DNA from 4 places in the Micromonospora sp. DT47 genome. Region 1 is predicted to be linked to each of the others. Evidence: riboswitches for the same ligand, from Rfam matches in the RefSeq annotation. Region 1 holds a riboswitch; each other region holds the start of a gene.
The links. Region 1 has a riboswitch for cyclic di-AMP ahead of ACLQ2U_RS28930 (transglycosylase family protein). Riboswitches for the same ligand answer to the same signal wherever they lie in the genome.
Positions count from the first base shown of each region.

Region 2: linked by a shared signal. The riboswitch ahead of ACLQ2U_RS31050 (C39 family peptidase) and the one ahead of ACLQ2U_RS28930 (transglycosylase family protein) in region 1 are both predicted to bind cyclic di-AMP.
Region 3: linked by a shared signal. The riboswitch ahead of ACLQ2U_RS09335 (NlpC/P60 family protein) and the one ahead of ACLQ2U_RS28930 (transglycosylase family protein) in region 1 are both predicted to bind cyclic di-AMP.
Region 4: linked by a shared signal. The riboswitch ahead of ACLQ2U_RS00300 (coiled-coil domain-containing protein) and the one ahead of ACLQ2U_RS28930 (transglycosylase family protein) in region 1 are both predicted to bind cyclic di-AMP.

Region 1 covers NZ_JBNCLC010000029.1:9,700-16,720, reverse strand. The annotation lists gene ACLQ2U_RS28950 (peptidoglycan-binding domain-containing protein) at 17-157, opposite strand; gene ACLQ2U_RS28945 (hypothetical protein) at 558-917, shown strand; gene ACLQ2U_RS28940 (hypothetical protein) at 1,094-1,273, shown strand; gene ACLQ2U_RS28935 (hypothetical protein) at 1,491-1,739, shown strand; cyclic di-AMP (ydaO/yuaA leader) riboswitch at 1,881-2,051, shown strand; gene ACLQ2U_RS28930 (transglycosylase family protein) at 2,050-2,736, shown strand; gene nhaA (Na+/H+ antiporter NhaA) at 2,987-4,309, shown strand; gene ACLQ2U_RS28920 (ABC transporter ATP-binding protein) at 4,339-5,409, opposite strand; gene modB (molybdate ABC transporter permease subunit) at 5,406-6,230, opposite strand; gene modA (molybdate ABC transporter substrate-binding protein) at 6,230-7,018, opposite strand; gene ACLQ2U_RS28905 (TOBE domain-containing protein) at 7,018-7,021, opposite strand, start outside.
Region 2 covers NZ_JBNCLC010000041.1:14,073-21,093, forward strand. The annotation lists gene ACLQ2U_RS31045 (alpha/beta fold hydrolase) at 1-330, opposite strand, end outside; gene ACLQ2U_RS31050 (C39 family peptidase) at 433-1,266, opposite strand; cyclic di-AMP (ydaO/yuaA leader) riboswitch at 1,504-1,645, opposite strand; gene ACLQ2U_RS31055 (hypothetical protein) at 1,953-2,714, opposite strand; gene ACLQ2U_RS31060 (hypothetical protein) at 2,872-3,309, opposite strand; gene ACLQ2U_RS31065 (acyltransferase family protein) at 3,394-4,587, opposite strand; gene ACLQ2U_RS31070 (glycosyltransferase family 2 protein) at 4,821-5,948, shown strand; gene pseI (pseudaminic acid synthase) at 6,076-7,021, shown strand, end outside.
Region 3 covers NZ_JBNCLC010000005.1:7,629-14,649, reverse strand. The annotation lists gene ACLQ2U_RS09340 (C40 family peptidase) at 6-1,016, shown strand; cyclic di-AMP (ydaO/yuaA leader) riboswitch at 1,174-1,310, shown strand; gene ACLQ2U_RS09335 (NlpC/P60 family protein) at 1,323-2,363, shown strand; gene ACLQ2U_RS09330 (hypothetical protein) at 2,635-2,961, opposite strand; gene dcd (dCTP deaminase) at 3,755-4,339, opposite strand; gene ACLQ2U_RS09320 (pyridoxamine 5'-phosphate oxidase family protein) at 4,418-4,978, shown strand; gene ACLQ2U_RS09315 (zinc metalloprotease) at 5,042-6,025, opposite strand; tRNA gene ACLQ2U_RS09310 (tRNA-Gly) at 6,260-6,333, shown strand; gene ACLQ2U_RS09305 (hypothetical protein) at 6,446-6,754, opposite strand.
Region 4 covers NZ_JBNCLC010000001.1:51,791-58,811, forward strand. The annotation lists gene ACLQ2U_RS00275 (heavy metal translocating P-type ATPase) at 1-50, opposite strand, end outside; gene ACLQ2U_RS00280 (hypothetical protein) at 65-1,054, opposite strand; gene ACLQ2U_RS00285 (heavy-metal-associated domain-containing protein) at 1,051-1,293, opposite strand; gene ACLQ2U_RS00290 (metal-sensitive transcriptional regulator) at 1,389-1,688, shown strand; gene ACLQ2U_RS00295 (YibE/F family protein) at 1,998-3,347, shown strand; cyclic di-AMP (ydaO/yuaA leader) riboswitch at 3,514-3,644, shown strand; gene ACLQ2U_RS00300 (coiled-coil domain-containing protein) at 3,649-4,668, shown strand; gene ACLQ2U_RS00305 (carbonic anhydrase) at 4,742-5,416, opposite strand; gene ACLQ2U_RS00310 (helix-turn-helix transcriptional regulator) at 5,620-5,952, shown strand; gene ACLQ2U_RS00315 (hypothetical protein) at 6,074-6,421, shown strand; gene ACLQ2U_RS00320 (hypothetical protein) at 6,572-7,021, shown strand, end outside.

The DNA.
Region 1 (7,021 bases):
CGGTCGGGGCCGCTGCTCAGAAGGTGGCCCGGCCGCCCATCGCGGCCCAGGTGGCGCGGCCGACCACGCCGTCGACGGCGAGCCCGCGCATGTCCTGGTACCAGCGGACGCCGGCCTCTGTGGTCGCGCCCCACCGTCCGCTCGCCGGGCCGCACACACCCTGGTCCTCGTCGTCATCGAAACCGCGGGCCGCGCTCCCAGGAGACTCGGGGGCAGGCAGCTCTGCTGCGCGGCAGCGATCACCCCAACCTCGGGGGGGCGACCAGCCCTGTCGGCGATCGTCCCGGCTCGGCCAGGCCAGGGGCTTTGGCAGAGGCTCCCGGCGCCTGGACCATCGGCCGTACTTCGTGCCCAGCTGGTGAGGACCGCTTGGCACTCCCAGCGATCTCCTTGTCTCATGTTCCGTCAGTGTGGCCGGCCGGCCCGGCCAATGCCGGCCGGAGGTGGCCTGCGGGCCGCCTTGATCTGATAGAGCGCAGCTCGGCAGTCTGTGGCCGTCGCCGGGTGTTCTGTCACGGGACATGAGCTGCGGCGATGGCACCCGGCATACTGATCGCATGCGGCAGGCGTTCGCTCACGAGGCGATTCTCCTCATGGCGCCGGACGCCGACACGCAGGCTCCCGGTGCGGCGATCACTATGGCCTTGTGCGGCCATTGGGAACACGAGCCGCCATGCCCCTTGGCCTCGCACCACACCCGTGCGGATCGGAGCGACGGTGAGGTGCGTCTGAGGATTCTGTTCGCTGCCGAACCGGAGCTGGAAGACACCGTCCGGCAGCGCATCGACCTGGCGCTGTCCCGCGGTCAACTGCCCGGTCCGGAAGGCGCGCACACGCGGTGGCAACTACGCATCAGCCGACGCAGTGAGGTCTCACCTGAGGAGACGAACCACGCCACGCGCTTGACGCGCGGCTGAGCCACGCACGGTGGCGTCCATGGAAGTGGTGTACGACTTGCCGGTGATGGGCGTCTGTCGGGCAGCTCGTTCCGCGTCGACCCCACCTGCCAGCAAGATCAGGCTGATCCCGCATGTCCAGGGGCGTTGCGCGTGCGTCATGGCAGCCTCGGCGTTCCCCAGGTCGAGGGCGGCGTATGCCAGGACGCCTTGCAGCCTGGCGGGCGCGGGCCCGACTGGGCGAGGTGACCGCCGCGATCGCGCGGGGGCGGCCGTGGCAGGCCGACGAGTTCGGCCGGGCCGTGACCGGGCGGCAGGGGAGCAAGCTGATGGCGCTCCGCGCACCACCCGGGATGAAGGCGACGGCGTGTCACTGATCGTCCGGACGCAAAGCGAGGCCACCACAATGAACTGGGACGGGTCGGAGAGCGGGCATGCCGAGGTGACGCTCTGTTACCGCCTCCGGTACCAGGGCGAGACGGCGGACCCGGTGGCCGAGGTGGACTGTCCGGCCACCGCCCCGGTCACCCCGCGCCCCGAGGCCACCCTGCCGAGCGGCTGCGCCGGGAGTTGCCGACCGGCACCGCCGCCACCGTGGCGTCCGTCGGCGCGGTCCTCGACGGTCTCGCGCTCGACCCCCGGGTACGCCGGGACGTCGCCACCGCCGGCGGCCATGTCGGACTGGCGCTGCGCGCGGACCGGCGCGGCGCGTGCCTGCTGGCCAGAGTGGTGGGTGATCGGGTGGAGGTGTGGAGCCCCAGTGCGGTTCAGCTCCAGCCCGGCGAGTTGAGCCGCACGGGGGAGACCGCAGCCGCCAGCCAGGGCCAGCGGTCACCACACTGAGGACGGGATTGTCTACGCCTGTGGACGGTCCGCAACTCGGGAGGTCGCCCCTTCGCCTGACCGGGTGAAGAACTTCACAAGAAGTGGGCAATCGGCCGAAACGGCTCCTAACGTCGTTCTGGTCCGCCATCGCGGACACCACGGTCGGTAACGCCTAATCCATGCCGCCGACCGGGACCAAGGCAACTGGCATGGAGCGGGGGACCCACACGTTCTTCGGTGCACGTCACCTCGGGGTGAAGCCGCCTGCGGCGGCCGGGCTCCTCGGCCCGAACCCGACAGCTCACCTCGTCGGCGTGGAGGATCACAGATGGCAACTGAACACACCGCCCGTCACCGACGGGTCAGCTCGCGCCGGGTCGCCGTCGGCACGCTCGCCGTCGGCGCGGTCACCGGGATCGCCGCCGTTCTGGCGCCGGCCGCTCCGGCCAGCGCCGCCAGCGTCAACTGGGACGCGATCGCCCAGTGCGAGTCCGGCGGCAACTGGCACATCAACACCGGGAACGGCTACTACGGTGGCCTGCAGTTCTCGCAGGGCACCTGGTCCGGCTACGGCGGCAAGAAGTACGCCTCCCGTGCCGACCTGGCCAGCCGTGGCGAGCAGATCGCGATCGCCGAGCGGGTGCTCGATGGCCAGGGCATCGGCGCCTGGCCGGTGTGCGGCAAGAAGGGTGGCTCGACGAAGAGCTACTCCAGCGGCTCCGAGAAGTCGGAGAAGCCGCAGAAGTCGGAGCGGCGCTCCGAGTCGCGGTCGACCGCCAAGTCGAAGAAGACCGAGCGGTCCGCCCAGCAGAAGCAGGGCAACAGCCGCAGCGAGCGGCGCAGCGCTCCGGCGTCCAGCGGCGACACGTACGTGGTGCGGCCGGGCGACACCCTGTCGCAGATCGCCGACGCGAAGGACCTGGCCGGTGGCTGGCAGGCGCTGTACGAGCGCAACAAGCGCGTCGTCGGCGCCGACCCGGGCCTGATCTTCCCGGGTCAGAAGCTCAGCCTCTGACGCATCGCCCCTCATCGAGGGCGCACCACCGCACCGACGACGCCCGGCCGGTCCACCGGCCGGGCGTCGTCGTGTCCGGACCGGCCGGCGGGTTCTCCGGAGCGGTCCGGCGGGTAGGAGCCAGCAGTGGGCCGCCGGCAAGACCCGGGACCTGCATTCGCGCGACCGCACGGGGATAGGGTTGGCCCTGGTGTGCCGGGAAGTCTGGTCGGCGATGGGACGACGTGACCCCTGCCGACGAGGAGACCCCGTGACCGACGCCACCCGGCGCCGTGCCATCCTGTTCGCCCGACTCTCCTGGGGCGAGACCAGCCGGATATCCGCCATCCTCCGCAAGGAGACGGTCGGCGGGGCACTCCTGCTGGTCGGCGCGCTGGTGGCGTTGATCTGGTCGAACTCGCCCTGGGCGGACGGCTACCGGTCGCTGCGGGACGTCACGTTCGGCCCGGCGTCCCTGCACCTCGACCTCAGCCTCGCCACCTGGGCGGCGGACGGACTGCTGGCGATCTTCTTCTTCGTCGCCGGGCTGGAACTCAAGCGCGAGTTCGTCGCCGGTGATCTGCGGGACCCGCGCCGCGCGGCGGTGCCGGTGGCTGCGGCGGTGGGCGGGGTGCTCGTCCCCGCGCTGCTGTTCACCCTGATCGCCGGGGCCGCCGGGGCGGGCGCGGTCAAGGGATGGGCGATCCCGACGGCCACCGACATCGCCTTCGCGCTGGCCGTGCTGGCCGTGGCCGGGCGCTTCCTGCCGTCGGCGCTGCGCACCTTCCTGCTCACCCTGGCCGTCGTGGACGACCTGCTGGCCATCGTCATCATCGCCGTCTTCTACACCTCCAGCCTGGCGGTCCTGCCGCTGGCCGCCGCGCTGGTCCCGCTGGCGATCTTCGCGGTGCTGGTGCGGCGGCGGGTGCGGTCCTGGTGGCTGCTGCTCCCGCTGGCCGCGGTGACCTGGGCGCTGGTCCACGCCTCCGGGGTGCACGCGACCGTGGCGGGGGTGCTGCTGGCGTTCAGCGTCCCGGTGATCCGCAGCGAGGCTGCCGGCGGCCCGGACGCCGGCCCGGGCCTGGCCGAGCACTTCGAGCACCGGTTCCGGCCGCTCTCCGCCGGGGTCGCGGTGCCGGTCTTCGCGTTCCTCTCCGCCGGGGTGACGGTCGGCGGGCTCGCCGGCCTGGCCACCGCGTTGACCGACCGGGTCGCGGTGGGCATCGTGGCTGGCCTGGTCGTCGGCAAGCCGATCGGCATCCTGACCGCCACCTGGCTGGTCTCCCGGTTCACCCGGGCCGACCTTGACAAGGGCCTGAACTGGCTCGACGTGCTCGGGCTGGCCCTGCTGGGCGGGATCGGCTTCACCGTGTCGCTGCTGATCGGCGAACTCGCATTCGGGCTGGGCAGCGAGCGCGACGACCACGTCAAGGTCGCGGTGCTCACCGGCTCGCTGCTCTCCGCGCTGCTGGCGACGGTGATCCTGCGGGCCCGCAGCCGCTTCTACCGTCGGGTGCACGAGGTGGAGACCGTCGACGAGGACCACGATGGCGTCCCGGACGTCTTCGAGCGCGAGGCCGGCAACGGCGCCTGAGGGCCGGCCTTCGTCGCGGCCGAGACCCGCTAGGGCGACCCGGCCGGGTACGCGCGGGTCTCGGCCGCCTTCACCGCCGCCCACACCCGCTGCCCGGGCACCAGCCGCAGCTGCGCCGCGGCGGCCGGAGTGACGTCGGCGGCGGCGGTGACCGCGCCGGTGAGCTGGACCCGCAGGTTGTCGCCGTGCCGCTGCACCCCCGCGACGGTGGCGGGCCAGGTGTTGCGCGGGCTGCCCTCGGGGCGGTGCGGGTGCAGGGCCACCGCGGCCGGCGGGAACACCACGAAGGCGTCCCCGTCGAGCCGGTCGGCGGCGGCGATGGCGAAGCCGTCGCCGAGGTGCACCAGATGGCCGTCGGCGCGGCCGCGGTAGAGGTTGAGCCCGACCAGGCGGGCCACGTAGTCGGTGCGCGGCCGGGCGGTCACGCTCGCCGCGTCCCCCTCCTGGACCACCCGGCCGTCCTCGACGATGACCAGCCGGTCGGCCAGCGCGAGGGCGTCGAGCGGGTCGTGGGTGACCAGCAGCGCCGCGCCGGGGTGATCGGCCAGGTGCCGGTGCAGCTGGGCCCGGGTGTCCAGCCGGGTCCGGGCGTCCAGCGCCGCGAGGGGCTCGTCGAGCAGCAGCAACGTCGGATGTACGGCGAGCGCCCGGGCGAGGGCGACGCGCTGGGCCTGCCCGCCGGAGAGCTGCCGTGGCCGGTGCCGGGCGTACCCGGCGAGGCCGACCCGGTCCAGCCAGCCGGCGGCCCGGTCCCGGGCGGCCCGCCGGTCCAGGCCCTGCCGGCGGGGCCCGAACGCCACGTTGTCCCGCGCGCTGAGGTGCGGGAAGAGCAGGTAGTCCTGGAAGACCACGCCGACCCGCCGGCGCTCCGGCGGCACCCAGGCCCGCCGGTCGGGCCGGTCCAGCTCCACCCCGTCGAGGCGGACGTGCCCAGCGGTGAGCGGTTGCAGCCCGGCCAGCGCGCGCAGGGAGGTGGTCTTGCCGGCGCCGTTCGGGCCGAGCAGCGCGACCACCTCGCCGGCGCCGACCGAGACCCGGGCGTCGAGCCGGAACGCGCCCCGGTCGACCACCAGGTGCGAGTCGAGCAGCGGGCCGGTCACGGGCTGGTGATCCAGCGGTCGCGCAGCCCGGCGAGGATCGCCACCGACACGGTGAGCAGGATCAGGCTGAGCACGATGGCGCCGTCCAGGTCGGTCTCCAGCGCCAGGTAGACGGCCAGCGGCATGGTCTGGGTGCGGCCGGGATAGTTGCCGGCGAAGGTGATGGTGGCGCCGAACTCGCCGAGCGCGCGGGCCCAGCAGAGCACCGCGCCGGCGGCGACGCCCGGGGCGACCAGCGGCAGCGTGACGTGGGTGAAGGTGGTCCAGCGGCCGGCGCCGAGGGTGGCGGCGGCCTCCTCGTACCGGCTGTCGGCGCCGCGCAGCGCCCCCTCCACCGCGATGATCAGGAACGGCATCGCGACGAACGCCTCGGCGAGCACCACGCCGGTGGTGGTGAACGGCAGGGTGAGGCCGAACGTGCTGTCCAGCCAGCCGCCGAGCAGCCCCCGGCGGCCGAAGACCAGCACCAACGCGACGCCGCCGACCACCGGCGGCAGCACCAGCGGCACGGTGACCAGCGCCCGCACCAGCCGCCGGCCGGGGAACTCCACCCGGGCCAGCAGCCAGGCCAGGGGTACGCCGAGTGCCAGGCAGAGCAGCGTGGCGAGGGTGGCGCACTGCAGGGACAGCCGCAGGGCGGTGAGCACGCCCGGCGCGCTCAGCCGCTCCGGCAGCGACGCCCACGGGGTACGCAGCAGCAGCCCGCCCAGCGGCAGCACCAGGAACAGCAGCCCGAGGGTGGCCGGCACGAGCAGCGCCACCGGCACCCGCCGCCCGGGAACACGCGGTCGCCGGACCGGCGTCTCGTCGACGAGCGGCATCAGGAGCCGGACGGCGCCTGGAAGCCGGCCCGGGTGAGCACGGCCCGGCCCTGGTCGGAGCGGACGTACGCGACGAAGGCCCGCGCGCCGGCCGGGTTGGGGGCGTCCGTGAGCGCCACGATCGGGTAGTCGTTGACCGCGCCGGCGGACTCGGGGAACTCCACGCCGTCGACGGCGTCGGCGGCGGCCCGGGCGTCGGTGCGGTAGACCAGCGCGGCGTCGACCTCGCCGAGCTTCACCTTCGACAGGGCGCCCTTGACGTCCTGCTCGAGCGTCACCGGGGTCAGTCGCACGGTCGCCGCGTCGAGGGCCTTCGTCGCCGCCGCGCCGCAGGGCACCTGTGCGGCGCAGAGCGCGACCTTCACCTCCGGCCCGGTCAGGTCGGCCAGCCCGGTGATCTTCTGTGGGTTTCCCTTGGGCACGGCGATGACGAGCTGGTTGCGGGCGAAGGCGGCGGGAGCGCCCTCGGCGTTGCCGGCTTCGGTCACCGTGGCCATGTTCGTCGCGGCGGCGGCGGCGAACACGTCGGCCGGCGCGCCCTGGTTGATCTGGGTGGCCAGGGCGGAGCTGCCGGCGAAGTTGAAGGTGACCGTCGCGCCGGGGTGGGCGGCCTCGAACTGCCGGCCCAGGGTGGTGAACGACTCGGTCAGCGACGCCGCGGCGAACACCGTCACCGTCCCGGTCACCGCGTCCGCGTCGCCTGAGGGCGCGGTGCTCCCGCCGCCGCAGCCGGCCAGGGCCAGCGTCGCGAGCACGGCCAGGGTGGCTGCGAGCCGACGTGCGGTCATCAG
Region 2 (7,021 bases), on a different contig from region 1:
GTCGCGGGCGGCGAGCGCCAGCGCGACCACCCCGCCGAGCGAGTGCCCCAGGACCACCAGCCGCTCCCCCGACCGGCGTCCCTCCGATCCCACCCCACCCGGGGCGGCGCCGGTGACCGGTTCCAGCCCGGCGGCGACCCGGTCGGCGAGACCGGCGAAGGTGTACCCGGGTAGCGGTGACGACCAGCCGTGGCCGGCCAGGTCCGGGGCGAACCAGCGCCCCGGCCAGCGGTGCTCCAGCAGCGGCGCCCAGGGCAGCCAGACGTCGCCGGTGGCGCCCATCCCATGCAGCAGCAGGAGGATCCGCCGGCAATCCGATCCGTCGGTCATGGGCCGCAGTGTGCCACCGTCCGGCCATGCCCCGCGAGCCCCGGGAACGGCGACGGGCGCCGGCCCCCAGGGGAGCCGGCGCCCGGTACGCGCAGGGTGGGATCAGGCGGAGTAGCCGCGGGTGGCGATCCAGTTCGCCAGGTCGATGGTGCTCATCCAGTACGACGGCAGGCTCGGGTCGGCCGAGTCGGCGATCCGGACGGTCCGGCCGTCGTTCTTGTAGCCGACCACGGCGATGTAGTGGCCGCCGGGGAAGGAGTGCCAGCCGCCATTGGAGTCGGTGGCGCTGCCGGCCACGTTGGCCACCACGCCACGCTTGTCGGTGATCGCCTTGACCACGTCGGTCTGGAGCCGGTCGATCTGCGCCGAGCTCGGGGTGCCCTCGAACATCCGGGTCCGGTACGGGTTGCCCTTGACCATTTGGTTCAGCCCCCGGGTGGTGTCCTCGGCCGAGTTGGTGCCCATCTCGGTGGTGCCGAGCGGGCCGGCCAGCTCGTCCTGGGTCCGCTCGACGCCGGCCGCGCTGAGCGCGTTGCGCACCGCCGCCGGACCGCAGTTGAAGTAGGTGGTCTGAGCCTCGTAGTTGTAGCTGAGGACCTTCGTCGACGGGGGCTTCGGCGCCGCCTTGCGGGTCAGGTCCGGGTCGGCCGCCTTGGCCTTGGTGGCGCTGGCCGACGGCGAGGGGCTCGCCGAGGGGCTGGCCGAGGGGGTGGGGGCGGCGACGCGGGCCTGGCTGCGGGTGGCGACGTCGCCCAGCCGCGGGGCCGCCTCGGCCACGGCGGCCGAGGTCTGCTGCCGGACCGGGGCCTCGTCGGTGCCGGCGAGCAGGGCGGCGGTGCCGGACGCCAGCACGAGGGCTGCGGCCGAACCGGCGACGACCTGGTACGAGCGCTCGGTGGCCAGACGCCGCAGCTGCCGCTTCATGTGGTGCTTCACGGGTGTTCCTCCACGGTACGAGGGCGGGAGCGGGCGCGCCGGACCGGCACGTGGCGGTGTGTCACGCGCGGGATCAGGGCCGGTGCGGGACCGCTCAGCGGGGGGATCGCCCGGTCGGTGCCGGGCAGCGGGGCGGATGCCGGAATCAGCGCGCTACTGCGCAGCGGACCGGCGACGGCACCCCGGCACCGAGGCGGGGGAACACCTGCGGGGTGGGATCGAGCTGCACGAGGATGGAACTCCTTCCGACGCCGCCGACCGGGTTAGCTGACGGATTCGGGCGGGAAGAACGCCCTACCACGGGCCGTGGCCCGCGGATTCACCCCAGGACTGCTTGGGTCCCCGGTTCGTGGTCTCCACGATTGAGCGGGTCCGCGCGGCGTCGCCTCTTGCGATCGGAAACCGCACCGGACCGAGGCGACATTACTGGCCGGTTCGCGGCCAGCCAAGCACTCCCACCTGCGTAAACATGATCGGGGCGAGAAATTTCCGGTGCAGTTCGGCACTGACGTCACTCAATGGGACGGCGTTCGCTCACGACGCCGCCGGGCGACAACCGGACAGGCCGGCGACAATCACCGAAGATCGTTGCCGTCGATGTCGCCGGCTGTACCGGATGACCGGTTCGGCGCGGCCGTGACCGGGCTCACGGTATTCGCGGTAACAATTCGGCCCCTTTTCTCCTATCAGCCCACCCGAGCCGGGCGCCACCGCGCCGCGGGCACCGTCCGCGCCACCACCGACGCGCGCCGGGCCGGCACCCGGACCGGCCGCAGCCGCTCCGCCGCCGCGTACGCCTCGACGGCCAGCGCCCGGGCCGCCTCGGCGGCCAGCTCGGCGTCCCGCCAGGCCGACCGCTCCCGCTCGGTCGCCGACCGGTACGCCTCCCGGCGGCCGTCGCGTACCGCCCGGGCCAGGAGCACCTCCTGCTCGACCGGGTGCCGACGCGGGTCCCAGCCGTCCCGGTGCGCGAAGACGTCCCGCAGCTGCGTCAGCGACAGCTCGCCCCGCCAGTGCGCGGCCACCGCGGCCCGGTGCACCCAGCGCTCCCGGCCGGCGTACTCGGCGGGGGTGCGCGGAGTACGCGGGGTGGGCAGCGCGGCGGTGCCGGTGAAGCGTCGGGCGACCCCCTCCGCCTCGTCGTACGCCGACCAGGCACGGTCGACCTCCTCCTGGGCGGTCAGCCAGGCGTCCCGGCGACGCCGGGCCGTCTGCGCGGCGCCGGCCGCCGCGACCGCGACCTCCTCGGCGTACCGGCGCAGGTCGGCCATCTCCGGCGCGGCGTCACCCGGGAGCGGCTCGACGGGCGCCCCCTCGTCGGCCGGGCGGTCCCGCTCGGGGCGGGCGACCACGACGGTGAGCCCGGTCAGGGCGAGCACGAGCAGGGCGGACCAGATGGCGGCGGCCGTCGGGACCTCGATCAGGAACTGGTAGAGGACGGTGTTCATGGTCGGCTCCTCACGGGACCGGGATGCGGCAGAGGAGTCCGCACGTGGCCCGCGAAGCCGGGCGCGGCCGTCAGCGGCGGCGCCCGGACCTGATCGGGCGGGTGCGGGAGGTGAGGTTCGGGGAGAGGTGTGCGCGGCTCGGCCCCCGCGTGGGCGGTCAGGCCGCGGGCGGCGCGCGTGGCCCCGAGGCGGCCGGGGAGAGCCCGGCGAGGGCCGGGAGCGGCGCGGTCGTCGCCCCGGCCGTGGCGGCGGCGCGGTCGGCCACCCCGACGGCGTCGGTCGGGCCGGCGTGCCGGTCGGTGAGACCCCCGGCGCCGGCGAGGGGCGAGTCGTCGGCCGGGGCGGCGATCGTCGGAACCGACCGGGCGACGGAGGTGGTGAACGACAGGGCGGTGGACGCCGTGGCCGGGGCGGCGGGCGGACCCGCGGTCGCCGGGAGCGACACGCCCAAGGGCAGGGCCGCGGCCGGCGCGACGTCGTCGGGCAGGGCCGGGCCGCTCAGGGAGAGCGCCATCGCCACGGCGAGGCCGGTCAGCAGCCGGGAAATCCAGCGCGTCACCCACCACAGGGGACTGGTGAGCGCGACCGGGAGCACGGGGCCACGCTACCGCCGATGCCGCCCACCCGCAGCGGCCGGGCGTGTCGCCGCGCCGACCGGGCCGACCAGGGTGGACACCGCTCAGCGCGGGTCGCGCCGGCCCGCGTACTCCACCGGACGCCCGGTGGTCAGGTCGTCGGCGGCCGCCCGCGGCGCCGGCACGGTCGCCGCCCGGGGCGCGGACGGCCCGGTGGCCGGCCGGCGGCGGGGTGACAGCCGGCGCATCATCGGCGTCTCGACGAACCGGTGCAGCAGTCCGGCCAGCACCAGGTTCACCGCCAGGAAGCCGAGCACGACCAGCGGGCCCCACCAGCCGGGCAGGCCGGAGCCGAGGTGGCCGGTCAGCCGGAGCGCGGTGACCATCACCAGGACGTGCACCAGGTAGAAGGCGAAGGAGACCTCACCGAGCCAGACCATGGTGCGGTGCCGCCACGGCGACGGGCGGCCGCGCACGTCCGCGTCGGCCGCGGCGGTGATGAGCAGGATGTACGCCGCCGACAGGATCGCCGCCCAGAGTTCGGCGCGGATCCACTGCGCGGCGACCACCCAGGTCGCCACGAAGATCAGGCTGGCCAGCGGCAGCCCGGGCCCCCGCCACCGGCCGCGCCGCATCAGCTCGGCGGCGGCGACCCCCATCCAGAACTCCAGCGAACGCACCACCGGGAAGATCTGGGTGAACCACCAGGCACTCTCGGCCGGCACCAGCGACTGGCCGGGCCAGAGGGCCACGATGAGCAGCGGCACCGCGACCACCACCGCCCAGAGCGCGACGGCGGGGGCCCGCCGGACCGCCGGCAGCACCAACGGTAGACAGAGGTAGAAGAACAGCTCACAGGAGAGCGACCAGCTCACCGTGTTGATGCTGTAGAAGTAGCCCGGCGTGGGGTCCCAGGCCTGCACGAGGAAGAGGTTCTGCAACGCCGCGCGGGGCACCACCGGATCGGCGAACCACCACATCACCAGCAGCGCCGCGGCCCAGGTCAGCACATGGTTCGGGTAGATCTTCGCCAGTCGCCGCCGCCAGAAGTCGCGCCGTCGCTCACCGTCGCGGGCCGACCAGACCAGGACGAATCCACTGAGGATGAAGAAGAACTGCACCCCGGAGAGGCCGAGGGTGAACAGCCAGTCGACGACCGCCTTGGCGTCGGGCTGGCCGACGATCCGCATGGTGGCGGCGTGGTAGCCGAAGACCAGCATCGCGGCCACCCAGCGCAGCCCGGTCAGGGAGGGCAGCCGGCTGGCCCGGGGCGCCGGCACAGCCGTCGCGCTCGTCATGCCGGGCACCCGACCGCCGCCACGCCCATCCGCACGTCCCCTCCCTCCGGCCGGGGCCGTCACCGCGGCGCGGCCCCGGTAGGACACCGGTCGGTGCCACCCGGCCGGCACCCTACCGGCACGGCACGGACTACCATTCGATAACCCTTCGGCCGGCCGCTGTTAAGGAGATACTTTTGCGCCGGATACGTCAGGTTCGGGACTCGTCCACCCCAGAGGTCCAGGGTGACGGCGTGGTCAATCCGTCCGCGCGGCCCCCCTTACTCAGCGTCATCGTCCCGGTACACGGAGTTGAGGCGTACCTGCACCAGTGCCTCGACTCGATCCGCGAGGACGTGCCGGCGGGCGAGGAGGACGCGGTCGAGATCGTCGCCGTCGACGACGCCTCGCCGGACCGGTGCGGGGAGCTGCTGCGGGCGTACGCCGCCGCGCACGACGGGGTGCGGACGGTCCACCTGACCAGCAACGTCGGCCTGGGCCTGGCCCGCAACGCCGGCCTGGAGGTGGCCACCGGCGAGTACGTCTGGTTCGTGGACAGCGACGACTGGCTGCCGGCCGGGACGATCCCGGCGGTGCTGGACCGGCTCCGCGCCCACTGGCCCGACGTGCTGATGCTCGACCACCTGCGGGTCTACGAGGACGGCCGGCAGGAGACCGACGCCAGCAGCCCCCTGCTGCGCGGGGTGCCGGACGTGGTCCGGCTGGCCGACCGGCCGGACCTGCTGCGGGTGCAGCACACCGCCTGGAACAAGGTGGTCCGCCGGGAGTTCATGGCCGAGCTGGAGCTGCGCTTCCACCCCGGCTGGTACGAGGACATCCCGTTCAGCCACCCGCTGCTGATCGGCGCGGAGAAGATCTCCGTGCTCGACCGGGTCTGCTACCTCTACCGCCAGGGCCGGCAGGGCGCGATCACCTCCACCCGCAGCGGGCGGCACTTCGACGCCTTCGACCAGTACGACCGGCTGCTCGACTGGGTCCGCCGCCGCCACCCGCACCCGCAGCTCGAGGCCGAGCTGTTCCAGCTGATGATCAGCCACATGCTGGTGGTGGTGGGCAACGACGACCGGCTGCACCCGCACCTGCGCCGGGCCTTCTTCCACCGGCTGGCCGAGCAGTACCGCAAGCACCTGCCGCCGGGCGGCTATCCTCGTCCGGGTGGGGTGGCCGGACTCAAGCACCAGCTGGTCGGTCGGGACGACTACGTCGCCTACGCCGCGCTGCGCCAGGCGCACCGGCTCGCCGGCCGACTGCGCCGCCCCGGCGCTCCGGCGGCCGGACCGTCGGTTGTGCCGGCGCAGGGCGGACCGGTGGCGGACGCGCCCGCGCAGTCCGAGGCGGGGGCCGGTCGCGACACCCCGTGAGGGTGCGCGTGGCGGGTGAAGCGCCGGGAACCGGACCGGCTCCCGGCGCGGTGGTTTTCCAGGTCGTCCTCGGACGACGACGTAAGGGCCGCGCTCCGGCGCGGACGCAGGTGAACAGAGGTCGGAAATGACGGCGACAGTGAAGATCGGACCGCACGCGGTCGGCCCCGGGGAGCGCCCCTTCGTGGTCGCGGAGATGTCCGGGAACCACAACGGCGACCTGGACCGGGCGCTGGCGATCGTGGACGCGGTCGCGGCCAGCGGCGCGCACGCGCTCAAGCTCCAGACCTACCGGCCGGACACGATCACCATCGACGTCGACACCCCCGCCTTCCGCATCTCAGGCGGACACGAGCTGTGGGGCGGCGAGAACCTCTACCGGCTCTATGAGAAGGCGCACACCCCGTACGAGTGGCACGCGCCGATCTTCGAGCGGGCCCGGCAGCGTGGGCTGACCGTCTTCTCCTCCCCGTTCGACCCCACCGCCGTGGAGCTGCTGGAGGGGCTGGACGCGCCGGCGTACAAGATCGCCTCCTCGGAGCTGGTCGACCTTCCACTGATCAAGCTGGTCGCGAGCACCGGCAAGCCGCTGGTCATCTCCACCGGCATGGCCACGGTCGCCGAGATCGACGCCGCGGTGCGCACCGCGCGGGAGGGCGGCGCCGGCGGCATCATCCTGCTGGCCTGCACCGCCTCCTACCCGGCGCCGCCGGCGGACAGCAACCTGCGGCGCATCCCCGTGCTGGCCGACACGTTCGGTGTGCCGGTGGGCCTGTCGGACCACACCCCCGGCATCGGCGTGCCGGTCGCCTCGGTGGCCCTGGGCGCCTGCTTCATCGAGAAGCACGTGACGCTGGACCGCGCCGACGGCGGGGTGGACTCGGACTTCTCGCTCAACCCGGCCGAGCTGACGGCCCTGGTCGTCGAGTCGGAGCGGGCCTTCGCGGCGCTCGGCGGGACGGTGATCGGCCCGACCCCGGCCGAGCGGGAGGGGCTGCGTTTCCGCCGCTCGCTCTTCGTCGTGGAGGACGTGCGCGCCGGCGACCCGGTGACCACCGCCAACGTCCGCTCGA
Region 3 (7,021 bases), on a different contig from region 1:
GACCGGTGGCAACCTTGCCCCCCCATCGTCACGTCCAGGGCCAGCCGCCCACCCGCCCGGCGGGCCTGCGGCGGGTCGTCCACCGCCTGCTCACCCTGGTCGCGGCGGTCGCCGTCGGCGCCGGGATGCTCGCCGTGCCGGCGCACGCCGCGCCCTCGCCGGAGGAGATCGAGGCGGCGATCGACAAGCAGTGGGAGCAGCTTGAGCCGACCATCGAGCAGTACAACAAGGTTCGGGCCCAACTCAAGGTCAACCGCAAGAAGTCGGCGGAGCTGCAGAAGAAGATCGAGCCGCTGGCCCTGCAGAGCGAGCTGGCGATGAACCGGGTCGGCGATCTGGCCTCCCGGTACTACATGACCGGCCCCTCGCAGGACATCGCCGCGCTGCTGGTCAGCACCAAGCCGGGCACCCTCGCCGAGCAGCTGACCATGCTGGACCGTCTCGCCGCGCAGCAGCGCAAGGACGTCGAGGGTGTCCTCCAGGTGCGTCGTAGGTACGACGGCGAGAAGAAGAAGCTCGACGCGCTGATCGCCGCCCAGGCCAAGCAGGAGAAGGACCTGGCGGCGAAGAAGAAGCAGATCAACGCCGAGATCAAGCGGCTGCAGGCGTCGATGCCGAAGACCACGGTGAAGGTGGCCGGCTGCCCGACCATCAACGGGGTGGTGAGCACCGCCGCGCAGACCGCGATCCGGGTGGCCTGCCAGCAGGTCGGCGACCCGTACGTCTGGGGTGCCACCGGCCCGAACTCGTTCGACTGCTCCGGCCTCACCCAGTACGCGTACAAGGCGGCCGGGATCTACCTGACCCACCACACCGGCGACCAGTGGAACGAGGGCAGGGCCATCCCCCGTTCCGAGGCGCGCCCGGGCGATCTGGTCTTCTTCTACAGCGACCTGCACCACGTGGGCCTCTACCTGGGCAGCGACAGAATGGTGCACGCTCCCCGGACGGGTAAGCCGGTCCAGGTGACCAGCATCGACTACATGCCGGTTGCCGGCTTCCGGCGACCGTACTGACCTCGGTCCGAGCCGCCGCGAACCCCCGGTCACCGACCGGGGGTTCCGCGTATCCGGACACGGTCTGTCACGGCATGGCGGGTTGCGGATCGATAACGGTCGTCTCTACTCTGGTCAATCGTCGGCCGCCACCAGGTCCGTCCAACCCGGGCGGTAACGGCCGGCACCGCCGAGTCGCCTCCGGGCGAGCCGGGGACCCAGGTACGCCGGGGTGAATCCGCAGCCACTGCGGTAGGGCGCTCCCTTCCCGCCCGAACCCGTCAGCTAACCCGGTAGGCGGTCGCGGAAGAAGGAGTACGGAGCCCGGTGGCACACCATGCCCCGCGGTCACCGTCGGTCCGGTCGACCCAGGTCGTCCGGCGGGCGGCTGCGCCGCGAACACGCTGGTCCCGCTTCACCACCGCCCTCGCCGCCCTCACCGGCGTCGCCGTCGTCCTGACCGGTGGCGCTACGGCGGCGCACGCCGATCCGTCGGTCGCCGAGATCGAGCGGCAGATCGACCAGGACTGGAACAGGCTCGAACCGATCATCGAGCAGCACAACGCCACCCGCCAGGACCTGGCCGCCAAGCGCCGGCAGGTCGCCGCGCTGGCCAGGCGGATCGAACCCTTGCAACTCCGGGTCGAACTGGCGATGAACCAGGTCAGCGGCCTCGCCGTCGAGGCGTACAAGGGTGAGAACCTCTCGGTGGTCAACGCGCTGCTGGGCAGCCGGTCGCCGAGCGAGGTGGTCGGGCAGCTGGAGCTGCTCGACCGGTTCGCCCACCGGCAGCAGCGCGAGGTGCAGACGGTGGTCGTGCTGCGCGACGAGTTGGCCGCCAAGAAGGCACCGCTGGACGAGATGGTCGCCCAGCTGACGCGTACCGAGGCCCAGCTGGCCGCGAAGAAGAAGCAGATCAACGCCGAGATCGACCGGCTGCAGAAGCTGCGGCTCAAGGTGTACGGCAACGGCGGCGGCGGACCGCTGCGCCCGGCCCCGTGCCCGGCCGGCTATCCGGGTGGCGCCGCCGGGATCGCGGTGAAGTTCGCCTGCGCCCAGATCGGCAAGCCGTACGTCTGGGGCGCCGACGGCCCCGGCTCGTACGACTGCTCCGGTCTGATGCTCGCCGCCTGGGCGAAGGCCGGGGTGTCGCTGCCGCACAACGCCCGGCAGCAGCGCCAGGTGACCGCCCGGGTGAGCCGGGCCGACCTGCGCGCCGGCGACCTGGTCTTCTACTACTCCGACCTGCACCACGTCGGCATGTACGCCGGTGACGGCTGGGTGGTGCACGCCTCCCAGGCCGGGGTGCCGATCAAGATGAAGCGGGTCGACGACGGGCCGGTCAACAGCTACGGCCGGCCCGGCTGACGGGTGCACCGGGCTCCCGGGCCGTCCCGGGAGCCTGCGCGTCAGCGGGTGGGCGGGAGTGGTGAGGCGTGGGGGGCATCGGTGGCCGGTCGCGAACCTGTGACGGCCTGGAGACGGCCTGGCGGTCGCGGAAACCGAACGCCAGGCCTGCTCCGCTGACCTGAATCGAAGCGCACTGTCAGCTTGGGAATTGCCGATATCCGGCTGCCTACTGCGTCGGCGGCCTGGTTTCGGCGGTCTCTGGTGGCCTCGGCTGACGTGCGGAAGCGACTCAAGTTCCGCCTGGCGCTGGCGCGCCAAAGCCCGGCTGAAACCGCTCAGACGGTGGGCCGACTTCTGCCCACCACCGCCCACGCCGAACCTCAACACCGGGTACGCCCTCCAACACCCGGTCGGGATTGACCAAGCTCGCCAGCGATTGGGCCAAGTCGCCTCGCAACTCAGCGACAGCCTCCTCCACGGTGTCCCGCTCGCTCGACCAGTCGATGTCGGCCGTCCGCAACTGCTGCCCGGCAAGCTCCGACACAGCGTCCGGATCATCGACTGTGACCTCCAGGCGGCAGTACACCTGCACGATGATCGACTTCGCGTCCTCCACGCGCGAAAGCGTCCCACATGGCCGGCCCGCGCTGTAGCAGCGAGACTGGCCGCTTGCGGCCCGAGGATTAGAAGAAGATCGTGGTGGGCTGGCGAGAGACCCCTGGCCCTGCTCATGCCGTCCGTTACTGTCGGGCGGCGTCGGCTCTGGCTGGCGTACTTGGCTGTACGGATGGCTGTACGACTGCTTGATGAGAGGGCGGGGACTGGTGCGGGGCGCGTACGAAGGCGATCAGGTGACTCTCACTTTGAACCGCGGTGAGGTCGGCCGCTTGGCGGCAGTCTTGGCGGAGGCGACTTCTGGTTCATCCCGTGCCGAGTTCTTCATTCGCGTCGGCTGTTCACGGCCGAACGTTGAAGCACTCGTGCAAGAGCTTGAGTCACTGGCAGCAGGTCGACCGACCGCCTTTGAGGTCCAGCTAGCGGCTGGCGTGGAGCGAGAAGGGAACCCGCCTCGGCCGAGGCAATGAACGGCACACACTGACCGTGGCATCAAGCCCTGCGCGCACCGTCAGTTTGGAAGAGCGTGCTCAAGCGGTCGTGATGCCCGAAAAGCTCACCACCGGCGGCCAACCGACCGGCTCTCGTGCCCTCTCGCGACCGCCGCGCTGCGGCTGCTGGCCCGTGGCTGGCCCGAAAGACGGCCCGAGGCGGTGAAGGTCAGCCGGCCTAGGGGCGCTCGTAGCCACAGATGTCGTGGAGCGGGGGCGGTGGACGCGATCCTCGGCCGTGGCCTGATCGATGTTCACGCCTGGGGACGGCCTGACATGCGAGTGGATCTATTGCACAGCAGGTCAGCGCCTACTTGTCGGCCAGGTGCGCCAGTTCTGCCAGGAGCGACTCGGGGTCGGCCCGCGCTGGCCCTGGTACCGCGACCCGTAGACGGCCGAGCCGTACGGGTGCTCGGCCGGCGACGAGAGCCGGAAGATGCAGAGCTGGCCGATCTTCATGCCCGGCCAGAGGGTGATCGGCAGGTTCGCCACGTTCGACAGTTCCAGCGTCACGTGCCCGGAGAAGCCCGGGTCGATGAAGCCGGCGGTCGAGTGGGTGAGCAGGCCGAGCCGGCCCAGTGAACTCTTGCCCTCCAGTCGGCCGGCGAGCTGGTCGCCGAGGGAGATCACCTCCAGCGTGGAGGCGAGCACGAACTCGCCCGGGTGCAGCACGAACGGCTCGCCCTCGGGCACCTCGACCATCGAGGTCAGGTCGTCCTGCTGCATCGCCGGGTCGATGTGGGTGTAGAGGTGGTTGTTGAAGACCCGGAAGAGCCGGTCGAGGCGCACGTCGATGCTGGACGGTTGCACCAGCGTGGGCTCGAACGGCTCCAACGCGAGCGTTCCCGCCTTGATCTCGGTGACCAGGTCGCGGTCGGAGAGCAGCATCGACACACCTTATCGAGCGAACCGGGCGACCCGCGTGTCGGACTGCGCGTTCGTACACATGTTCGATAGACTGTCCGCATGGCTTCCTGGTCCGAATTCGCCGCCGACGAGCCCCGACTCGCCGACGGGATCCGCCTTCTCCTCCAGCAGTACGGGCCGGGCTTCGGCTACCTGGCCACCGTCCGCGCCGACGGCGGGCCCCGGGTGCACCCGGTCTGCCCACTGATCAGCGACGAGGGGCTCTTCTGCTTCGTCGTCGACTCGCCCAAGCGGCGCGACCTCGAACGCGACGGGCGTTACGCGCTCCACTCGTTCCCGCCGGAGGAGAGCGACGACGAGGCGTACGTCGCCGGCCGCGCCCGGCCGGTCGTCGATCCCGCCTGGGTGGCCCGGGTGGCCGAGATCGGTCGGGCGGCACCGCAGGTCGACTGGCGGCTCTTCGAGTTCAGCGTCGACGTCGCGATGCTCACCCGCCGCGGTCAGGGTGGCCCGATGAGTCCCGACGCCGGGCGCCCGGCCGTCCAGGTCTGGCTCGATCCGCGGGCCGTGCACCAGGGCGACGACGTCGCCGGCGTAGCCGACCAGCGGCCGGCCCGCCGCGGCCGGCACGGCTTCGACACCCGCCGCACGGCCGCCTGAGCCCCGGAAACGGCGGTGCCGGCCCCGTCGTGAGACGGAGCCGGCACCGGTGTCCTGCCGGTGTTACGCCGCGCGGTAGGCGTTCCACGCGGTCAGCATGCGGCTCGCCTGACCAGCGGTGAACTGGTACATGCACGAGTCGTAGGTGTAGTCCATGAAGTTGGTGATCGGGTCCAGGCCGGCCGTGGCGCAGGTGTCCCGCCCGGTCGGGCACTGGAACGCCGGCGAGGCCTCGGCCGGGGTGTCGCTGACGCTGTCACCCGAGCCGGAGCAACCACCCTGGAAGGTGTGGTAGAGGTTCAGCCAGTGGCCGACCTCGTGGGTGCCGGTGTCGCCCTGGTTGTAGTTGGTGGCGGTGCCGCCCGGCAGCGACTCGCTCAGCACGACCACGCCGTCCATGCTGTCGAGCTTGCGCTTCGGGAAGGTCGCCCAGCCGAGCAGGTTGTCGCTCAGCTCACCCAGGTACACGTTGAGGGTGTTCTTGCCGCCCTCGCGCAGGCTGGTCTTCATCTGCCGTTCGGCCGACGAGCCCTGCACGATCGGGTACCAGGACGGGTTGGTCACCCGGTTGATCTTCGTGAGCTGGAAGCCGAAGGCCGTGGCCGCGCCGCCGGTGGCGCCGCCGTAGGCCTGGTTGAGCACGCTGATCTGCGAGGTGATCAGCGAGTCCGGGATGTTGCCGCCGGCCCGGGTGCCGTCCCGCTGGATGACGTGCACCACGACCGGGATGCTGACGGTGGCCAGGGTGGTGGCACCGGTGCCGGCCCGGAAGTTGGCCCGCTCGCGCAGCGCGGCGACGAGGTCGGCCTCGCGCTCGCGGACCTGCGCTGCGGTCAGCTCGTTGGGGTCGTGCTTGGCGACCCCGCCCTTCTTGATCCGAGCGTCCGAGTGGACGTCGGCCGGCTCGGCGCAGACCTCTGCCGGAGCGGCGGAGAAGGCGGAAGCAGCGGGAACGACGCCGACGGCGGCGGTGCTGAGCAGCAGCGCGAGGGTCGTCGACGCGACACCGACGGTACGTCGGGTCAGCAGGTTGGGACGGAGTCCCATGGGCCCACCTCTTTCTCGCGGCGCGACAGGGGGGTATGTCGCACCGTGGCTGGGAACGTGCGGGTGACGTTACAACCGATCGACAGATTTGAGAACGGCCATATGTTGCCGCTGTGAAACTGTTGCCCTCCTGTGGACACGGTCCGTCCCGGACTGATCACGGTGGGGTGCGGTCGGGCTCGCCGGGGTACCTGGTGCACGGGGGCGGTGACCTCAGGTACAGTGGTGCCGCCTGCGGGTGTAGTTCAATGGCAGAACATCAGCTTCCCAAGCTGACAGTGCGGGTTCGATTCCCGTCACCCGCTCCACGATCGAGGCTCTGGCCAGGACGCGAGTCCCAGCCAGGGCCTTCGATATTCCAAGGTCAGCGATCATGCCGCGTGCCATTGACGTGCCTTAGCCTGCTCTTCACGGCTCCGGTCAGCCACCCTCGAAGCCCCGGAACGTGCCGGACTCGTCGACGCCGTCGGCGAAGTCGGCCAAGTCCATGTTCGCTTCTCCCAGCCCGTCGCCGCCGCCGAGATTCCGGCGCTTCTTGCCCCCGGTCTTCCGGTCGGCCGCGCACTTCCTCTTCGCCGGCTTGTCCGCCGCCGTCTTGGTCTTGCCCACCTTCTTGGCCCGTTTCCGGTCCGCGCGCACCGCCTCGTGCAGCGCCTGGGCGATGGCCCGATCCGCCTCCGCCGTCGCGTGCTGATAGATCAGCGCGGCCTGCGACGAGTCGTGCCCCATCCGAGCTCCGCGCTGTACACCGCCCCGGACGGGTTCGACGGCGAGACCAGGACCTTAAGTTGCAGCTGACCGCGCGACTTTGCCGACGACAGGACGTTCGTTGGATCGCGACCTTGCGGCAGCCCGATGTGCCTCTGAGCGATCGCTGATCTCTATCGACAGGCTGACCGGCTGCGTCGAACCGGGGCGCAGCCGCTGTGGCAGGCTGGCCGACGTCCCTCCGGCCGGCATCGGCCGGGCCGGCCGGCCACGCTGACGGACGACAAG
Region 4 (7,021 bases), on a different contig from region 1:
AGTTCGATCCGATTCGGCGCGACCGGCAGGGACTTCGCGGTGGATGTCATCGCCGCACCTCCTGTCAGTTGTGCCCGTGACCGGGGGCGCCGTGGCCGGCGGTCGGGGTGGGTGTCGGGCCGCCCGTGGCGGTCGGCGTGCCGCCGGTGGTGGCGGTGCCGGCGGCCGGGGCGGTGGCGCCGGCCAGCACGGTGAACTCCGCGGTGTGCACCGCCCCGCCGTGCCGGAAGTCCAGGTAGAGCCGGTAGGCGCCGGCGGACGGCACCTCGGCGGAGAAGGTCACCGCCGGCCCGGCCGGGGTCCGCCCGTCGCCGGGCGCGCCCTCCGGGTGCACGTGCAGGTACGCCAGGTCACCCTGGCGCAGCGCCACCAGGTGACCGTACGCCCCGAGGTAGGGCTCCAGGTCGGTGACCGGCCGGCCGTCCCGGCTGACGGTCAGGGTGAGCGGGCTGGTGCGCCCCGGCTGCGGCGTCCCGCTGAGGGTGACCGTGTAGCCGTCGACCGTGGTCCTGGTCGCGGGCGCCGGCAGCGGCCGGGGCGCCAGCGGGCCGGGGACGGTCACGTCGACCCCGAGGGTGAGCGGCTCCCCGCCCGACGGGGTGAAGTCGGCGAAGGCCCGCCACACGCCCGGCCCACCGAGCGGCGAGTCGACCCGCCAGGTGCCGTCGGCGCCCAGCTCGGGGTGGACGTGCCGGAAGCCGGACAGGTCCCGCCGGGCGACGATCAGGTGCATCCGCTTGTCGTGCGCCACGTCGTAGCGGGTCACCGGCGCGCCGTCGGGACCGGTGACCCGGAAGGCGAACTGCCCGGTCGGGGCGGCCACCGGTTGCAGGGTGTAGCCGCGGTCGGAGACGAGCAGGCCGCCGGGCAGGTGCGCCGTGGCCGTGCCGTCGTGGCCGCCGGAGTCGTCGGCGTCGTGGCCGGCGCCGGCGGAGTCGTGACGGGTGTCGGCGGCCGGGGTGACGGGGCCGGCCAGGTGGCCAACCCCGTACGCCGCGCCGAACACCGCCGCGAGGCCGAGGGCGAAGCCGCTCAGCCTGGTAGCCGTGTTCATCGTGGTACCTCGGTTTCGTCGGTGACCCGTCCCGCCCCGACGAGGTCGTAGCCGGCCTCGTCGACCGCGGCGCGCACGGAGTCGGTGTCCAACGGGCTCTGGCTGGTGACGGTGGCCCGGCCGGTGGCCAGGTCGACCTCGACGCCGGTGACGCCCTCGATCGCGCCGACCTCGGCGCTCACCGAGTTGACGCAGTGCCCGCAGGTCATGCCCTGCACCTGGTACGTGGTGGTGACCATGGCAGTTCTCCTCCCAGCTCCGATGCTATACCCCCCAGGGGTAGCTTGCCCGGAGACCGTAGCATACCCCCCGGGGGTAGGCTATCCTTGTCGCCATGACCACACCGAGCACCCCGACCCGGGGTTACACCGCCAGCAAGGACCAACTGCTCGCGCGGCTGCGCCGCGTCGAGGGCCAGGTCCGCGGCATCGAGAAGATGGTCGACGACGACCGGTACTGCATCGACGTGCTCACCCAGATCTCCGCGATCCAGGCCGCCCTGGACAAGGTCGCCCTCGGGCTGCTGGACGGGCACGCCCGGCACTGCATGCGGGAGGGGGCGGCCGAGGGCCGCGCCGACGAGATGGCCGGCGAGATGATGGCCGCCGTCGGCCGCCTGATGAAGCGCGGCTGACCCGGACACCCGGTCGGCGAGCCGGGCGGACCAGCGGCCGGGATGGCTACCATTCTCCAACGATGACCCTCCGTCCACCGCCATCGCCGCCCGCGCACCGCGCCGGGGGCCGGCTCCCGTGGGCGGCGTCCCGGTCGTGCTGCGCGCGGGCGTGCCGCCTTCCGGGCCACCGCGCCGTCCGCCCGCCGTACGTGACGACGCCGGCACCCCGGGTCGACGCCCGGGCCCGTGTCCCGGTCCGGCCGTGCCGCCGGTGAACCGACCAGCCGGCTGACACGTACCCTGCCCCGGATCGTCAGGAGACTCACCATGGGCGCCGACCACACCCGTCCCGCTCCGTCCACCCCGCGCCGGGTGCGACGGATCCTCGTCGCGACGGTGGTCCCGCTGTTCGTCATCACGGTGATCGCCGCGCTGGTGCTCTGGCCGCAGGACACCCGGGAGCCGGACGGCGGGGGTGACGTGCCGCGCTACCACGGCACGGTGACCCGGGTGGTGAACGAGCCCTGCCCGCCCACGCCGGAGGTCCCCGAGGGGGCGCCGGGGGTGGCCGGTGGGCCGTGCGGCACGGTGACCGTCAAGGTCGAGCAGGGGCCGGACGCCGGGAAGCAGGTGGAGACCCCGATGCCGTCCGGGCCGGGCGCGCCCACCGTGGCGGTGCACGACGAGATCGTGCTGGTCAAGCTTTCCGACCCGGCGGACCCGACGGCCAGCAGCTGGAACATCGCCGAGCACCAGCGGGGCAAGCCGCTGGTCTGGCTGGTGGCGCTCTTCGCGGCGGCGATCGTGGCGTTCGGGCGGCTGCGCGGGCTGGCGGCGCTGGCCGGCCTGGCCGCCAGCTTCGCCATCCTGCTGGCCTTCGTGGTGCCCGGCATCTCCGCCGGCGGCTCACCGCTGCTGATCGCGATCACCGGTTCGGCGCTGATCATGTTCGTGGTGCTGTACCTCACCCACGGGGTCACCGCGCAAACCTCGGTCGCGGTGCTCGGCACGCTCGGCAGCCTGGTGCTGACCGGGATCCTCGGCACGCTGGCCACCGCCGCCACCCACCTGACCGGGTACGGCAGCGAGGAGGCCACCACGCTGTCGATGTACCAGCGCGACGTCGACCTGCACGGCCTGCTGCTGGCCGGCATCATCATCGGCTCGCTGGGCGTCCTCGACGACGTCACCGTCACCCAGGCGGCCACCGTCACCGAGCTGGCCCACGCCAACCCCGGGCTGTCCCGGTTGCAGCTCTACCGGGCCGCCACCCGGGTCGGCCGGGCGCACATCGCGTCCACGGTCAACACCATCGTGCTGGCGTACGCCGGCGCCTCGCTGCCGCTGCTGCTCCTGCTGACCGCCGACAGTCGGCCGGTGAGCCAGATCCTCACCAGCGAGTTCCTGGCCCAGGAGATCGTCCGCAGCGCGGTGGCGACGCTCGGCCTGGTGGCGGCCGTGCCGCTGACCACCGGCCTGGCCGCGCTGGTCACCACCGCCGGACGCGGACCCGCCCCCGACTCGGCGCCGCCGGACGGCCCGGCGCCCACGCCCCGCCCCCCGGTCGACCGTGCCGCGGCGCTGGAGGCGCTCAGCGCGCCGCGGCACGGCCGCACGTCCACCCCGGCCCCCGCTCGGTGGCCCGACCCGGAAAGGAACACGGACACGGCATGGTGACACTCCGCTGCGTGACCGCCCGCGGCGCGGAGGCTGATAACCGCGTCACTGATCACGCACCGCCATTGCGAAATAACGCGTTTAGTCGGGTTCTGGACGTAGATCCCTGGTACTCCTCTCGGGTAACCTCGCTGCCGGTCACCGCCGAAGGCGCGCAGCGGCGCCTGCGGTGCCACCGCCCAATCGCCGCACGGCGAGCCGGGGAACCAGGTATCTGGGGTGAATCCGCGACAGCGGTAGGGGCCACTTCCGTCCCGAACCCGTCAGCTAACTCGGTCGGCGGTCGAGGGAAGGGAACACTGTGACGGCACCCCTGCGCCGCTGGTTGACACCGGTGGTGGCCGTGCTCGCCGCCCTGGCGATCGTCGCCGGGCCGGCCCCCGCGATAGCCGCGCCCTCCACCCCGACCCCGTCGGGGCACGAGGAGGACGGGGAGCCCAAGCTGCTCACCGACGTCATCGAGCTGCGCAACCGCGAGTACTCCAAGGCGAAGTCGCAGCTGGAGAAGTCGAAGAAGCGTCAACGGCAGCTCGCACTCGAGGTACGCCGCGCCCAGGACGAGCTGGAGGCGCTGCGGCCGCGGGTGGGCCAGATCGCGGCGCAGTCCTACCGGACCGGCCGGATCGGCGCGGTGGCGATGCTGCTGGAGAGCGGTGACCCCGACTCGTTCGTCAAGCGCGCCTCCGCCCTTGACGAGCTGAACATGGTCAACGCGCAGAAGCTCAGCGGGATCACCGCCGCCAAGAACCGCGCGGAACAGGCCAAGCTGGCGCTCGACGGCGAGGTGCGCGAGCAGCAGCGGCTCACCAACGACATGGCCCGGGAGAGTCGGGAGGCGGAGAAGGCCCTCGCGCTGGTCGGCGGCGAGGGCTTCACCGGCGGCCTGGTCAACGCGACGTCACCGGTCGCCCGGATCGGGCCGGGCCGGACGGCGGACGGCGACTGGCGTCCCGAGTACCGTACCGAGAACGACCCGACCACCTCGGGCCTGATCACGCCGCGCACACTGCACGCCTACAACGAGGTCCGCCGGGCGGGCTTCAAGCGCTTCGCCGGCTGCTACCGGTCGGGCGGGCCGTGGGAGCACCCGAAGGGCAAGGCCTGCGACTGGTCGCTGCAGAGGAGCGGTTTCGCTCCCTGGTACAACAACGACACCCGGATGTACGGCAACAACCTCGCCGCGTTCCTGATCCGCAACGCGGACCGGCTGGGCATCTACTACGTCATCTGGAACCGGCAGATCTGGTTCCCGGCGACCGGGTGGAGGTCGTACAGCGGGCCGTCGAACCATACCGACCACGTACACATGTCGATGCTCTGACGACGCCGCCGCGTACCACCGAGGGCCGTCCCGCCGAGTGCGGGGCGGCCCTCGTCGCGTACCCGGGGGCGGGTCAGCCGGCGACGGCGGAGGCGCGGCCGTCGGGACCCGGCTGGGCCGGCACCGCGGTGGCGGGTCCGCCGGCCGGCACCGCGGCCACCGTCCGCACCTCACCGGCGGTGAGCCGGTACGACATGCCGACCACCGCGCACCGCCCGGCGGCCACCTCGGCGGCCAGCATCGCGGAGTTGCCGAGCAGGGCCTCGACGGTGTACGCGATATGGATGTCGACGATGCCGTCGATGTCGTCGACGCCCTCGGCGGCCGCCCGCCGCAGGCTCGGCCAGACCGCGTCCACCACCGCCCGGAGATGGCCGGCCGGCGGCGTACCGGTACGGGCGGCGTCCCGGGCGGCCTGCACCGCGCCGCAGGCGTCGTGCCCCAGCACCACCACCAGGGGCGTGCCGAGGACGGTCACCGCGTACTCGACGCTGCCCAGCACCTCGGGGCCGGCGGTGTGCCCGGCGGTCCGGACCACGAAGAGGTCGCCGAGACCCCGGTCGAAGATGATCTCCGCGGCGAGCCGGGAGTCCGAGCAGCCGACGATCACCGCGAACGGGTGCTGCGCGTCGGCGACCGCGGTCCGGTGGCCGGCGTCCTGATTGGGGTGGCGTGGGGCGCCGGTGACGAAGCGCCGGTTTCCGGCGTGCAGTTCGGCGAGCGCCTGGGTCGGAGTGGTCGGGGCCATTGCCTCACCTCGGTCCGCGATCGGCCTGGTCAACCCGGCCGGCGACGGAGGCGGCCGCCGTCCCACCGTCACACGCAGCGGAAGATACGTCAAGATTTACGTGATATAGATTTCATGCTTTCCGCTGGTATCACCCGGCTAAGCCGGACAGGCCGGACGATGCGCGGAGGCCAGGGCCGAAAACCCGAAGGCCGGGCCATACCATGGCGGGCATGGCGACTACAGCGAACGAGAACGGGAGTACCAGGAACTGGACGTTCCTCACCAACCATGGGCACGTGCTGCTCGCCATCGCCCGCAATCCCACCGCCCGGCTGCGCGACGTCGCCGAAGAGGTGGGGGTGACCGAACGGGCCGCCCAGGCGATCGTCGCCGACCTGGAGGCCGGCGGTTACCTGCGACGCACCCGGGTCGGCCGGCGCAACGAGTACACGGTCAACCCCAGCGGCCACTTTCGACACCCGGCCGAGGCGGACCGCCAGGTCGGCCACCTGCTCGCCCTCTTCACCGGCGAACCGGCCGGCTCCGGCTCCTGAGCTGAACGGTCAGGCCGCGACCGCGACCGCCACCCATCCACATCGGACGGGTGGCCCGGGTCACCCGTCCGCTCGCCGTCGTGCCGCTGCACACTCCGGCCCGAGGCGTTAGGTTGGTGGCGTGCCGACCGTAGCGACCACCCGTCCGATCTGGGCGGCGACGCTGCGCGTGATGCGCGATCTCACCCGGCTGGCGGTGACCACCCTGGTGCTCGGCGCCGCGGTCGCCGGCACCACCGGCCCGTCCGCCGCCGCCTCCGCCCCGGTCCGGCCCAGCGTGGTCGCCTCCCGGGTCGCCGAGCTGCCGGCCACCGCCCGGCCGACCGACGCGCCGGCCGCCGACACCTCCCCCCGGCCGCTCCCGGCCCGGCGTGCCGCCGCCTCTGCCCATCCGGCGCCGCTGGCGCCGGCGGCGACGACGGACCCGGTCCGGGACGCCACCGGCCGGCGCGGTCCGCCCCGGCACTGAACCCTCGCGACACCCGTCCGGGTGTCGGACCCGACCGCCGCAGCCGCGGCCGCCCGGTCCGGTCCCACGGGTGCGCCCGCCAGCTCGCACCGGCCGCCGACCCCGTCCCCGCTCGTCCCTCCACATCGTTCCCACCGTGAGGTGCTGGTGATGCAGACCGTCTTCTCCGCCGTCCTGCCCGACGTCCCCGCCGCCGCCCTGATCTGGCTGGCCCTGCTCGCCGTCGCGGCCGTCGCCGTGGCGGGCCTGGTCGTCCGCCCGGACCTGTTCCGGCTCGCCCTCGCCGGCCGGTTCCGGGAGGCCGCGCTCCCCGGCGACCTCGAGCTGGCCGAGGAGGAGCGGGAACGCACCCGGTACGCCCAGGAGGTCGCGGTGGCGGCCGAACGCGCGGCGGCGACCGCCGAGCGGCGGCGGGCCGAGTGGCTGGCCGTCCAGGAGGAGGTCGAGTCGGCCTGGCAGGCGTACGAGACCGCCGAGGCGGACGTCCGCCGGCTCTCCGCCGCCGCAGCCATGCCGCTGCCGCGGACGGTGCGCACCCCGGCCGAGTACGCCGACCGGGAGCGGTACCTGCACCGGGCGGCGCTGGACGCGTACTGGCGC